One region of the Halopseudomonas sp. genome, then DNA from elsewhere that is predicted to be linked to it. Evidence: predicted binding sites of a transcription regulator. Region 1 holds the regulator's gene; the other holds the start of a gene.
The links. Region 1 encodes FliA, which starts transcription of late flagellar genes. Its sites were predicted from a motif close to CTAAAGTTTNNNNNNNNNNNGCCGNTAA; they were not measured.
Positions count from the first base shown of each region.

Region 2: AAFM31_RS06600 (flagellin) is a predicted target of FliA. The motif match lies at 3,221-3,248, and genes of this name have one in related genera.

Region 1 is NZ_JAYPMU010000001.1:320,205-327,446, forward strand. Features, by position in the region: gene AAFM31_RS01455 (chemotaxis protein CheA) at 1-1,773, opposite strand, end outside; gene AAFM31_RS01460 (protein phosphatase CheZ) at 1,929-2,723, opposite strand; gene AAFM31_RS01465 (chemotaxis response regulator CheY) at 2,745-3,122, opposite strand; gene AAFM31_RS01470 (RNA polymerase sigma factor FliA) at 3,345-4,082, opposite strand; gene fleN (flagellar synthesis regulator FleN) at 4,079-4,906, opposite strand; gene flhF (flagellar biosynthesis protein FlhF) at 4,939-6,303, opposite strand; gene flhA (flagellar biosynthesis protein FlhA) at 6,371-7,242, opposite strand, start outside.
Region 2 is NZ_JAYPMU010000006.1:87,420-94,661, reverse strand. Features, by position in the region: gene AAFM31_RS06605 (flagellin) at 1-783, opposite strand, end outside; gene AAFM31_RS06600 (flagellin) at 1,250-3,136, opposite strand; gene AAFM31_RS06595 (alpha/beta hydrolase) at 3,395-4,261, shown strand; gene AAFM31_RS06590 (SDR family NAD(P)-dependent oxidoreductase) at 4,455-5,303, opposite strand; gene AAFM31_RS06585 (transporter substrate-binding domain-containing protein) at 5,520-6,770, shown strand; gene AAFM31_RS06580 (hypothetical protein) at 6,767-7,189, shown strand; gene AAFM31_RS06575 (TIM barrel protein) at 7,190-7,242, opposite strand, start outside.

The DNA of each region.
Region 1 (7,242 bases):
GATCGTACCGTTGAGCTGAGAAATCTTGGTCTTGACCACGTCCATGCCAACACCGCGACCGGACACATCGGAGATCTCGGTCTTGGTGGAAAAACCGGGCGCCAGAATCAGGTTAAAGCATTCGGTATCGCTCAGGCGATCCGCTGCGTCCTTATCCATCATGCCCTTCTCAACCGCCTTGGCACGCAGGATTTCCGGATCCATGCCGCGGCCGTCGTCGACGATAGTCAGCAGAATGTGGTCGCCTTCCTGCTGCGCAGCCAGCACCACCTTGCCGGTACGCGGTTTGCCGGCGGCCTCGCGCTCGTCCGGCAGTTCAATACCGTGATCAACCGAGTTGCGCACTAGGTGAACCAGCGGATCGGCCAGTGCCTCGACCAGGTTTTTGTCCAGGTCGGTCTCTTCACCGATCAGCTCGAGGTTGATTTCCTTCTTGAGGTTACGCGCCAGATCTCGGACTACCCGCGGGAAACGCCCGAAGACCTTTTTGATGGGCTGCATGCGGGTCTTCATGACCGACATCTGCAAGTCTGCAGTCACCACATCAAGATTGCCGACGGCCTTGCTCAGTTCTTCGTCGCCGCTGGACACGCCCAAACGAACCAGGCGGTTACGCACCAGTACCAGCTCGCCGACCATGTTCATGATTTCGTCCAGCCGCGCGGTATCAACCCGCACAGTGGTATCCGCCGCCGGTGCCTCGGCAGCGGCGGCCGGCTTGGCGGCAGCTGGAGCGGCAGGGGCAGGCTTGGCTGCCGGTTTGGCCGCCGCAGCCTTGGCTTCAGGCGCCTTGGCGGGTTCTTTCTTTTCCGCAGGTTTTGCCGCAGCGGGTGCGGTAGCCGCCTCGGCAGCACCAGGCGCACTTCCCTTGCCGTGCAACTGATCGAGCAGCGCTTCGAATTCATCGTCGGTTATGTGATCACCGCCGCTCGGCTCAGCAGTCGGTGTGCTTTCGGGAGCCGCAGCAGCTGCGCTCGGCGCATCAGCAACGCCTGGAGCAGAACCCTTGCCATGCAACTGGTCCAGCAAGGCTTCGAATTCGTCATCGGTGATTTCATCACTACCAGCCGCTGCTTTGGCTGGCTCGCTGGACGCGGGCACGCTCGGTGCATTGCCTGTGCCGTGCAGCTCATCAAGCAGCGCTTCAAATTCATCATCAGAGATTTCGTCCGATGCCGCATCAGACGCTGCTGGCGCGACCTTCGCCGCTGCAGTCGCGGCACTGCCATCGCCGTGGAGGGCATCCAGCAGTTGCTCAAACTCGTCATCGGTGATGTCGCCGTCGGCCGGTGCCGAGGTCGCAGCGGGAGCCATGGCAGCGTCGGGTTCGGCGACTGGCTCTTGCGGTTCTGAAGCTGGGGCTTCTGCTACTTCATCAGCAGACTCGGGTTGCGCTAACGCAGACAGAGCGTCCAGCAGCGCGGGGTCAGCGGGGGTCGGCTCTTCGCTCTCGCGCACCTGGGCAAACATGCCGTTGACGGTATCCAGCGCCTGGAGCACCACGTCCATCAACTCAGGGGTAACGGTCCGCTCGCCCTTGCGCAGGATGTCGAACACGTTTTCGGCGATGTGACAGCAGGCGACCAGAGCATCCAGCTGCAAAAAGCCGGCACCACCTTTTACCGTGTGAAAGCCGCGGAAGATGGCGTTAAGCAGATCCATGTCGTCGGGCCGGTTTTCCAGCTCGACCAACTGTTCGGACAACTGCTCGAGAATCTCACCGGCCTCGACCAGAAAGTCCTGGAGAATCTCTTCATCCGCATCGAAACTCATGCACCCACTCCCCTCGGGCGTGTTATCGGAAGACCGCTGGATGCACAACCGAAACCACCTTCGGTTGCAGTGCGGTCATTCAACGTTGCTGCCAGGTCGCCACCGTGGACAGTCAAGCTGCCGGCTGTTTAAACGCACGGCAGTCACAGCTGACATCAGAATCCCAGGCTGGACAGGAGATCGTCGACCTCATCCTGACCGGAAACAACGTCTTCCCTTGTATCGGCATGAATTTGCGGACCTTCACCCTTGGAAGAGGATTTTTTTGTCTCTTCCGGCGTCTCGCCGTGATTGATGCCGGTAATGCGGTCAACTTGACCCGCCATTCGAACCAGATTGACCAGGCTCTCTTCGACATCGTGTACAAGCGTGGTGACGCGCTTGATGACCTGACCGGTCAAATCCTGATAATCCTGCGCCAGCAAAATATCGTTCAGATTGGTCGATAGCTCTTTGCTGGTTTTCTCAGTGTCTTCGAGAAACTCGCCGACCCGTCGGTACAGGTCGCGGAACTCGTCTGCAGCCATTTCACGACGCTGCAGACGCTGCCAATCGGCTTTCAAGGCACTGGCCTGCTGGCCCAGATCGGTAACCTTTGGCGCGCTGACCTCCACCAGATCCATGGTGCGATTGGCGGCCTTATCGGTCAGCTGAACCACGTAGTCCAGGCGATCGGAGGCATCAGAGATTTTCGACGTCTCAGACTCGGCGCCGAGCGCGTGGGTGGTATCGATCTGGAAATTGACGATTGCGTTGTGCAGCGCGCGGGTCAGTTGCCCCACTTCGTGGTACAGACCACGATCACGTGCCTGATTGATGGCATGAATGACCAGCAGCGCTTCAGCGAAGTTGCCACTTTCAAGATGACCAACCAACTGATGCGCATTGTCTTTCAGCGAATGTTCAAACTCCTGAGCAGTCGCCTGGCCGGGATCTTTACTCAAAGCCATAACCTTTACCCCGGTTAATTATTATTTAGGCTGAACTCGCTCGAAAATCTTTTCGATCTTCTCTTTCAGCGCCTGAGCGGTAAACGGCTTGACCACGTAGCCATTGACGCCCGCCTGCGCGGCCTCAATGATCTGATCACGCTTGGCCTCGGCAGTTACCATCAGTACCGGCAGATGCTTGAGGCGGTCATCAGCACGCACCGCGCGGAGCAGATCAATGCCGCTCATACCCGGCATATTCCAGTCCGTCACCAGAAAGTCGAAGCTGCCGCTCTGCAGCATCGGCAGCGCGGTATTACCGTCATCCGCTTCGGCCGTGTTGGTAAACCCAAGGTCGCGCAACAGGTTCTTGATGATGCGCCTCATCGTCGAAAAATCATCAACGATGAGAATTTTCATGTTCTTGTCCAAGTCGACCTCCGTACAAACCAGGGAATGTGCAGGCCTGCACCCCAGAAACCCATCGCAAATAACCAAACAAGCCGTATAAAGAAGCTCTGAGCAATCAGCTGCTACGTCAGCAGACTGGTCAGATGCGCCCTTGGTGTCGCCCTCTGGCGACCGGCACAGTGCTACTACCTGTCGAGCAATCCGAGCATTGTCCGGATGTTGACGACAAAATCAATCATTTCGCCAACTGACCAGCTTGGCGCGCAACCGGGCAGCACATTGACTGTGCAATTGGCTGACCCGCGATTCACTTACACCAAGTACCGCTCCGATTTCCTTGAGGTTAAGCTCCTCCTCGTAATAAAGCGACAAAAGCAGTCGCTCGCGCTCCGGAAGCGTATCGATCGCTTCGATCAGTGCCCCCCGAAAGCGTTCATCCTGCAGACCGGACAGCGGCTCCTCGCCACCCTGCACATCGGCCGGCGCACCTGACTCCAGTAGATCGTCAAAGCTGAACAATTTGCTGCCGGCGGTATCGCTGAGGATCGCGTAGTACTCCTCAAGACTCATATCCAGTTCGGCCGCAACCTCGTGATCTTTAGCGTCCCGTCCCAGACGCGCTTCAACGGCGCGCATGGCGTCGCTGACCATCCGGGTGTTGCGGTGGACGGAGCGAGGCGCCCAATCGCCCTTGCGCACCTCGTCCAGCATTGCACCACGAATGCGGATGCCGGCATAGGTTTCAAAGCTGGCACCCTTGCCGAAATCAAATTTGCGGGAGGCTTCGAGCAGGCCGATCATCCCGGCCTGCATCAAATCTTCAACCTGAACGCTGGATGGCAAACGCCCCAGCAAGTGATAGGCAATACGCTTTACCAGCGGAGCATATTGCTCGACGAGACGATCCTGCTGACCTGCTGAACTCTGTGCTCGTGTATACATGCTCAATCCGCCAGCCTGTGCTGTCATAGACCCGATCCTGTCGGCTGCACCAAACGCTCGACGAAGAACTCCAGATGCCCACGGGGATTGGCCGGCAACGGCCATGCATCCACTTTCTGAGCAATGGCGCGAATGGCCAGCGAGGCTTTGCTGCGCGGGAACGCTTCAAACACCGCGCGCTGTTTCTGCACTGACTTACGCACCGCTTCATCGAATGGCACCGCACCGACATACTGCAGCGCAACATCCAAAAACCGGTCAGTTACCTTGGTGAGCTTAGCAAAGACCATGCGGCCTTCCTGGGGCGTGCCCACCATATTGGCCAATACGCGAAAACGGGTCATGCCGTGATCACGGTTGAGCAGTTTGATCAGGGCGTAGGCATCGGTGATGGAAGTCGGCTCGTCGCACACCACCACCAGTACTTCCTGAGCGGCGCGCACAAAACTGACAACTGAGTCGCCGATACCTGCCGCGGTATCGACGATCAGCACGTCGATGTTGTCACCGATTTCGCTGAACGCCTGAATCAGGCCCGCATGCTGCTGATGATTGAGGCTGACCATGTTGGCAGCGCCCGAGGCAGCCGGAACAATGCGAATGCCGCCAGGACCGGTAACCAGAACATCGCGCAGGTCACACTTGCCGTCGAGCACGTCCGCCAGCGTTGCCTTGGGCTTGAGCCCCAACAGCACGTCGACATTCGCCAGACCAAGGTCAGCGTCCAGCAGAACGACCCGCCGCCCCATCTCTGCCAGAGCAAGACTGAGGTTCACCGACACGTTGGTCTTGCCGATGCCACCCTTGCCACCGGTGACTGCGATTACCTGAACCGGATGATTGCTGCCCATCTGCGCTGATTACCTTAATTCTGTGAAGTTGCTTAACTTGCCTGCTGGGTGTGCATCATACCGGCAAATACGTCCGCCATGGTCTGATCTGCTGGCGCTTCGTTGCCGGCCATGCTGACTGCACGGCTGACCAGCTGGTGCCCTACCGCCCGACTGATGTCATCGGGAATGCGCTGGCCATCTGCCAGATAGGCTACCGGCAAACCCTGCTCCATCGCCAGCCCCAGTGATTCACCCAGCGTAGCTGCTTCATCGACCTTGGTCAGAATGCAGCCGGACAGGCCGCACGCCTTGTAAGTATGGTAGGCCGCCTTCATTACCCGGTGCTGGCTAGTCGCTGCGAGCACCAGCAGATTGCGCACCCGGCGCCCCTGCCGCGCCAGCGTATCCAGCTGACCGCGCAGATAGGGATCATTGGCCTGCAAACCGGCGGTGTCGATCAGCACCAGGCGCTTGCCGGCAAAATCGGCCAGCACGTCGTTGAGGTCCTGATTTTCATCGACCACCTTGACCGGCACGTTGAGAATCCGGCCCAGCGTACGCAGTTGCTCGTGAGCGCCAATACGGTAGGTGTCCATAGTGACCAGGGCAACGTGCTGACTCCCGTGCTTGAGCACGTAGCGGGCGGCCAGCTTACCAAGCGTGGTGGTCTTGCCAGCACCTGTCGGACCAACCAGTGCGATCACACCACCGGCATCCAGCGGCTCTTCGCGCAGCACCGGCACGCGATGTGCCAGATAGGCCAGCAGCATGCGCCAAGCCTGACGCGGATCGCTCACGTCAGAAACCTGACGCAGCAGATCCTGGCTAACCTCCGCGGGCAACCCCATCTGGGTCAGACGGCGCCACAGCCCTGCCTGCTTGGGCTTTTGCTGATTGAGCTGCCCCCACGCCAAGCCACCCAGCTGCGACTCCAGCATCTCACGCAGACCGGCAATTTCAGCACGCATGGCGCTCAGGCTGGCGTCTTCAACGGCAGCGGCGACGGGCGCAACCTCAGCCGCCGCAGGACGGGCTACTGGCGCAGCCTGCTCAACCGGCTCCTGAATCAGACGATCCAGCAGATCACGCGCCTCGACAGAACCCTGACGCGCGGCGTGACGCATGGTGTCACCAAACAATTGGCGATTAACCAGCGGCTGGTCGTGGGAGGCCATCGAACCTACTTCCAGCTCGGCGCGCGCAGCGACGATGCGCTCCTGGGTCTTCTTCAACTCGGTGTCCAGGCCGGGCGTCGGCGCGGTCAGGCGCGGCGCCTCATAGTCCAGTGCAGCGGTCAGCTCAACACCACCGGCAACCCGGCGATTGGCAATGATCGACGCATCCGCGCCCAGTTCATCGCGAACCAGCTTCATCGCCTGGCGCATGTCTGCGGCAAAGAAACGTTTGACTTTCATGGCTGACCTCGTCGCTTTTCTGGCGCCGCCCGCTGGCGGCTGCTGTCATTCATTCAGAGTCTGCAGCTCAGTTCTGGCCGACCGTCGCAATGATGGTCACCTGCTTGCTGTCCGGAATTTCCTGGTAGGACAGTACATGGGCTCCCGGGGCTGCGTAGCGTACGAACTTGGCCATCATCATCCGAATCGGCCCCGCTACCAGCAATATTGCCGGCTTGCCCTGCACTTCCTGCCGCTGTACTGCTTCGGCCAGCGAGCGCTGCAACTTCTCGGCCATGCCGGGCTCAAGCAACATACCGTCGTCTGCGCCCTGACCTGCCTTCTGCAGACTCTGTAGCAACATCTGTTCCAACCTTGGTTCCAAGGTGATCACAGGCAGCTGAGAGTCAAGCCCCACAATGCTTTGCACGATTGAGCGACTCAGCGCGACCCGCACCGCGCCGATCAACGCGCCGGTATCTTGACTCTTGTTGGAGTTGTTGGCGATCGCCTCGGCAATGGTCCGAATGTCACGTACCGGCACCTGCTCCTGCAGCAAGCCCTGCAGCACCTTGAGCAAATTGGAGAGTGAGATAAGGCCCGGCACCAGCTCCTCGGCCAGCTTCGGCGAGGCCTTGGCCAGCACCTGCATCAGCTGCTGCACTTCCTCATGGCCGATAAGTTCGTGAGCATGCTTGAAGAGAATCTGATTGATGTGGGTGGCGACCACGGTACTGGCGTCCACCACGGTATAGCCGAGTGACTGCGCCTGATCCTTCTGGTTCTGTTCGATCCAGACTGCATCCAGACCAAACGCCGGGTCCTTGCCCGGTATACCCTTGACCTCGCCAAATACCTGACCCGGGTTAATCGCCAGCTCCCGATCAGGGTAAATCTCGGCCTCCGCCACCCCTACTCCCATCAACGTCAAACGATAGGCGTTGGGCGCCAGATCGAGGT
Region 2 (7,242 bases), on a different contig from region 1:
GTTGATTGCCCCAGCGAGTGCAGCGTTATCTGCGTAAACACCAGACAGTGTGACGTTCTCAGTATTGCCATTGAAGGAGATCGAGAACGTAGCGTTAGCGTCGGAAGAGTCACCGTTGCTATCGTCAAAGTCCAAACGAGCCGGAGCAGCGCCTGCATAAGTGGAAGCAGTACCGTCAACCTGTGCAGAGCCCGCAGAACCAGTAGAGATAGTCAGCGAAGTCGGCTCAGCACCGGCAGTCAGAGATGCCTTGGTGGCGTCACGGCTGGCAGTGGTGCCCAGATCGGTAGTACGGAAGCTGCCGATCTTGACGCTGATGGTTTCGTTGGCTTGTGCGCCAACCTGGATGTTCTCGGCGAAGCTACCGTCGAACAGCGACTTGCTGCCGAACTTGGTGGTAGTGGAGATACGGTCCAGTTCGTTCTTCAGCTGTACGACTTCGTCGTTCAGAGCCTTACGCTCGGAGTCGCCGTTACCGCCGTTGGCAGCCTGCAGAGCCAAGTCACGCATACGCTGCAGAATGTTGGTGGACTCCTGCAGAGCGCCTTCAGCGGTCTGTGCCAGGGAGATACCGTCGTTGGCGTTCTTGACGGCAACGTTCAGACCGTTGATCTGGCTGGTCAGACGGTTGGAGATCTGCAGACCTGCGGCGTCGTCTTTGGCGCTGTTGATGCGCGAACCGGAGGACAGACGCTCCAGGGAAGTAGCCAGACTGCTGGAGGAAGAACCCAGGTTACGCTGGGCGTTCAGGGAAGCTACGTTCGTGTTGACTGTAAGAGCCATGATAAGTACCTCGACCTAGTGATGTTTGCCTGAGCTTGCGACCCTCGGGCCGGCTTTGCCCAGGCACCCATTGAGTTCGCATTCGATTACTGTATCGGCGCCTTCCGGGCGACCTTTAGCCTTTTTTGCAATCTTTTTTTCTGATTTGCCATCAATGACTTAGGCCACCTCGGCGTCTTCCTGCTGGCCACTGTCAAAAACCCAGCGCCACAACTGCATCAAAGCTGTTACCTATATCGTTCGAACCACCCCGATCTTTAGCCCTGATTAGCGCAAAAGCATGACCGCTGGTCGGGCAGGACGAACGGGAAGGTCGAGCTCCCGCTCGACCAGCTAGCCTGGATGCAACGACGTGGCCGAGTTGGAACTCGGCCCTCCCGCAACCGCACACCGGATTCGCAGGGCATAAAAAAACAAAACCCCGTTCGACCACGAACGGGGTTTGTCAGTACAGCACGTGAACGCTTTAGCCAAGCAAACTGAGCACCGCCTGCGGCAGCTGATTGGCCTGGGCGAGAATCGCCGTGCCGGCCTGCTGCAGGATCTGGTTCTTGGTCAGATTGGCGGTTTCTGCGGCGTAGTCCGTATCCTGAATCCGACCGCGGGCGGCGGAGGCGTTCTCGGCGACGTTCTGCAGGTTGCTGATGGTCGAATCGAAGCGGTTCTGAATAGCACCAAGCGAGGCGCGGGTAACGTCGATTTCACTCAGCGCCGCGTCGATTGTGCTGATCGCCGCTTGAGCGCCCGCTGCCGTGGTGATATCCAGCTGCTCCACGGAAGTATCACGCGCTCCTTCGTCCAAACCGCTGGCGGTTGCGCCATCGGTAAAGCCGAGGTCGGTCAAACCACTGTTGCCAGCCAACGCGCCCAGAGTAATGGTTGCGTCGGTACCTTTGTCGGTGGTGACAAACTGCAGTTTGCCCTCGCTGACCGTGGCGCGCACCTCACCCACCAGGGTCGCGTTGTTGGCGATCTGCTGGTTGATATTGTCTGCCAGCGATTCCAGCGTGGTGTAGTTGGCCTGATCGATATTGATGGTCTGCGCCGTGCCGGTGCCAAGCGCCAGCGTAAAGCCACCGACGCTACCACCCGTGCCGGGGGTTTCCGTACGACCAGCGCCAAATACCGCATCGGCAGCAGCACCCGTTACAGCCAGCGTTTCACCACCCAAGTTCCCCGTCTGCTGCAGGCTAAGCACGCCACCGGATTCAGATACGGTAACCAGACCATTCAGGCTGCCGCCATTAATCTGAGTCTGGATTGCGTTCGCCATGGTTGCGGCGTCGGCGTATTGCTGATCTAGCGTGATAGTTTGTGAGGTGCCGCCTAAGTCAATGGATAGACTACTGGACTGATCTGCGGGGGAAATTATGCTGGTCGGTAATCCAGCAAACGCTGCAAAGTTTTGGGAGATAAGCAAATCAGCACCAGCATCTGGATTGAGTAACCGAACACCAAAATGCCCGTTACCGTCATCAAACGCCTCAATTAAGTTACCGCCTGGATCAGCACCATAATTAGTCGTGATTTGCTGGTTGAAGTCGTCTACCAAATCCGAAACGCTACTAAACGATCCATAGGTGAAGTCAACATCCCGAATAACCGAACCGGTGGCAGTAGTGGTCACGTCTGAGTTGAAGTTGAAGTTAGAAATATCAATCACCCCCCCCCCACTCAGATCCTCCGTACCAACAACCTCCACCGCAGTAGTACTGAAGTTGGTCTGAGCCACCCCCACACCCTGCACCGATGCCGCCGTCGACGCGCCACCTGCACCCACAGTCAAACTCGCCGGCGCACTCCCCGCCACCAACGACGCAGCAGTGGCATCACGCGAGCCCTTGGTGCCCAGATCGGTGGTGCGGAAGCTGTCGATCTTGACACTGATGGTTTCGTTCGCCTGAGCGCCGACCTGAATATTTTCCGAGAAGCTGCCGTCGAACAGCGATTTGCTGCCGAACTTGGTCGTCGTGGATATCCGATCCAGCTCGTTTTTCAGCTGCACCATTTCATCGTTCAGCGCCTTGCGCTCAGAGTCGCCATTGCCGCCGTTGGCCGCCTGCAGCGCCAGATCGCGCATGCGCTGCAGAATGCTGGTGGATTCCTGCAGGGCACCTTCGGCGGTCTGCGCCAGCGAGATGCCGTCGTTGGCGTTTTTGACCGCCACGCCAAGGCCGCGAATCTGACTGGTCAGCCGATTGGATATCTGCAGGCCGGCTGCATCGTCTTTCGCGCTGTTAATCCGCGAGCCAGACGACAGCCGCTCAAGCGACGTTTGCAGGCTGCTGGATGAACTGCCCAAATTGCGCTGCGCGTTCAGCGACGCGACATTGGTATTGACGGTCAAGGCCATGGCATGACTCTCAGTGAAGACCGACTACAAAATGATGGTATCGCCAGCCTTGCTTATTAGCTGGCGCACCCTCCCCATGCCACCATTTCGGCACCACAAGAGAAAACTTTAGCGCGGCGTCAAATCACCAGCAGATGACACCCTGATGAACACGGACAGACGGCACCCCGATGCAACGCCCCTGTCATCTGGCTGGGGTTAGCTGTGGGCAACCCGCTGGCGCCCTGCGTCGGCAACCCCACTGATATCGAGGTGCCCATGTACGCTGAGAAAGCTGTTATTCGCGTGCACCGTGATTTGAAGGTGCACACCTGGTTCTACCCCAACCCCGCCAGCGACACGACCATCATTCTGGTCAACGGCTCACTGGCGACCAGCGCTTCCTTCGGCCAGACCCTGCGTTACCTGCAGCCACTGTGCAACGTGGTGTTGTTCGATCAGCCGTACAGCGGTCACTCGCGCGCATACAATCCGTCCATGCCGCTGATCGGCAAGGAAGACGAGGCGCTGATTCTGCTGGATCTGATCGAGCACTTTCGTGCCGACCAGATGCTGTCGTTCTCGTGGGGTGGCGTGGCGACGATGCTGGCACTGGCGCAGCGGCCATCGCGCATTCAACGTGCGGTGATTACCTCGTTCTCACCCATCCTGAACCCGCACATGCAGGACTATCTGAGCCGTGGCAAGACGCATCTGGCGGCCTGCGACCGGCAGGCGGTTGCCATGCTGATCAACGACACCATCGGTGAGTATCTGCCCTCACTGTACAAGCGCTGCAACTTTCGCCACGTCAGCAGCCTGGATGAACACGAGTACAGCCAGATGCTGTTCCATATTCGTCAGGTGCTGGAGCTGGATGCTGGGCAATACATGAGCTGCGTGCGCAACATCGATATTCCGCTGCTGTTCGTCAATGGCGCCTGGGACAAGTACACCAGCGCGGAGGACGCACGCTGCTTCGGGGAGTTGGCGACCAATGCGCGCTTTGTCAGCATCGCGCATACCGGGCATTTTTTGGAGATGGAGCACAAGACCGCGCTGCAGGATACCCGTGCGGCGGTGGAAGGGTTTGTGTTAGGGGAGCCAGCGCGAGTCAGCAGGCAGAAGCTGGCGTTGGCTGGCTGAACGCCGGGAAGGCCGAGTTCCAACTCGGCCACGTCGTTGCATCCCTGCCTGCTGGTCGAGCGGGAGCTCGACCTTCCCGGAAACCACCTGCCCTGCCGCCGCAGGGACGCGACATGTCGCGTCCGCGAGGTGGGGTGGTCAACGCACCCTGCCCAGGCCCCGCGTGAGGCCTGGACGTGGCGCGCCCGAGGCTTTACGGATTCATCGAGTCGAACACAGTCTGCTCGTTGTCCGCTGCCTGCGCGCGCAGAGCAATCAGTTGCTTGATCTTGCGATGCGGGAATACGTAGAACTGATCAGCCTCAACCGCCTTGACGGTCATTTCCGCTACGTCCGACGCCTGAATCTTGCCCTTGGCGACCGCGGCCTTGGTCATTTCGGAGCGCTTGAGCGCCGTTTCGCTGAGGGCGACGGTGTCGGCCTTATCGGCCGGACGGTTGCGTTCGGACTCGGAGATTCCCGTGGGGAAGAACGCCGGGCACAGGCAGGTAACGCCGATGTTGGCACCTACGTCGCGCAGGTCCAGCGCCAGCGTTTCTGACAGCGCAACAACCGAATGCTTGGTTACGTTGTAAACCGACATGTTCGGGCCGTTCACCCAACCCGCCGCAGACGCGGTGTTGACGATATGACCTTCACCTTGTTCCAGCATGATCGGGGTAAACACCTTGACGCCCCAGACTACGCCATACAGGTTAACGCCCATGACCCATTCCCAGTCATCGACAGTGTTTTCCCAGGCTGCCCCACCAACGCTGACGCCAGCATTGTTGAACAGCAGGTGCGCGCCACCAAAGCGTGATTTGCACAGATCGGCCAGCGCCTGTACCTGTTCCAGCTTGGAGACATCCAGACGCATGGTGGCGGATTCGGTGCCCGGCGCAGCTTCTTCGACCAGGCGCAGCGTTTCCTGCATACCGCGCTCGTCCACATCGCCCAACACCAGCTTCATGCCGCGTGCGGCGCAGCACAGCGCCAGTTCGCGGCCCAGGCCACTGCCGCCACCGGTGATTACTGCCACTTTGCCCTGAAGGTCCTGCATGCGATGTCTCCTCTTGAAATACGCTGCGTTACTTATGCGCAGTCTTGCTGACAATAAATAGAGTGAATAGCATGCGCCTGTCTCAGCGGCGCCACCAGCGCTATCGGTCTGCTTGATCAGTCAGCAGCAACCGGACTTATCGAAATGTTTCCGTTCGCCGATAAACCCACGGATGTAGCCTATAGTTAGCCTAGAATCCGACAGGAACCGCCATTGATGCCACGTGTGTTGCTGCTGCCACTGCTGCTCCTGCTGTCCTGCACAGGCCACGCGCAGACCATTCGCCTGAACACCGATATCTTCCCGCCCTACCAGGTACGTGAAGGCGATCGCCTGACCGGCAGTTCGGTCAAGGCGCTGGCCTGTATCTTCGACGCCATGCAGGTCGATTACGAGATTCGTGTGCTGCCGTGGGAACGAGCCGTGCAGGACGTCGCAGACGGCAAAGCCGAAGGTTTTTTTTCCGCCACCCGGATGAGTCGCGCAAGCCGCTTTGCCACCCTCTCGGCGCCGCTGGCGCTTGAGAAGTGGTACTGGTTCAGCAACAGCGCTACCCGCCCATCCAGCAACGGTCAGGGCTCGGGCCTGCAAGTCGCCGGAATTCGCGGCAGTAACGAAGTCGAATGGCTGAGCTTGCATAACTACCGTGTCGATCCGCTGGTCAGTGGCACTGGCCAATTACTGCAAATGCTGCAACGCGGGCGCATCGATGCCTTTCTGGCAGACCAACAAACCTTGCGTATCGAACTGACACGCCAACCTACTACCCTGCGCCCGCGCTTCGCACATTTTCTGCAATACACGACGCTCGGCGTCTACTTCTCGAACCGCTACCTCGGAGCCAACCCCGAGTTTCTTGAGCTGTTTAACACGCATGTGTTCAATTGCCTCCCTGAGTACGGCGTGCTGCGGGCCGACGAACGCCAGCAACTGCAACAGATGCACGACCACCTGTTCGAGCATTGGCGCAACGATCCTGGTCTGATTGCCGCAGTCAAAGCGCAGAACGCGCAGAATAAGGCCGTATCCATCCAGCAGATTCACCAACTGGACCAACAGTGGCTGGACGAACAGCGCCTGCCCAAAGACCAGCGCGAACTGACCAGCCGCGTACTCCAGAACCCGCTGGCAGACTGGTTGCGTGAGCAACAGGCGCAGCTGGATGGCATCGTCAGCGAGCTCATCGTCACCGATCAGCACGGCTTGAACGTGGCGATCAGCGAGCCCACGACCGATTACTGGCAAGGCGACGAAACCAAGTTCACCGAACCGTTCTTTTCAGAGCAGCCGTATATGAGCACCCTGACTTACGACCAGTCCACCCGCCGCTTTCAGGTGCATGTCGGTACCCGTATCGGCGACCCGCAAAGCGACGCCACCATTGGCGTGTTGATCATCGGTCTCGATATCGAACGGGCACTGCGCATGGATGAGAGCCCTACCTCCCTGAAGGCGGAGTCCCCATGATCCGCTACGTACTATTGACCTCCGCCGTGCTGCTCGGCGCCTGCGCGCAAACGCCCCTGCCGCCGCTGACGGAAAGTCAGGCACGGGTTGAACTGGACGGGGACGTAGGCAGCACGGTGCGCGCCTACCGCCTGGACGGCACACCGCAGTGGCACCTGCGTTTTGATGACCTCAGCGCTGGCCCGCACGAGCTGCAGGTACGCTACGAGTTCGAAATTCCAACCGGCGGCTCGGTGCAAGGCGTGTTCAGCAGCGGCAGACGCACCTGCATCATGGCCGTCAGCCATGCATTTGAGGGTGGGCAGCACTACCGCTTTGCATTGGCCCGCCGCGGCTGGCGTCCAGCCGGATGGCTGTATGACCAGAGCGGCAACCTGCTCGCCAGAGCCAGCGAGGTGCGCTGCGGCCCCGGGGTCTGATCAGCCGACCCAGCCGGCCGCTCGCCAGCCCTGCAGCCAGCTCAGGGTGTCAT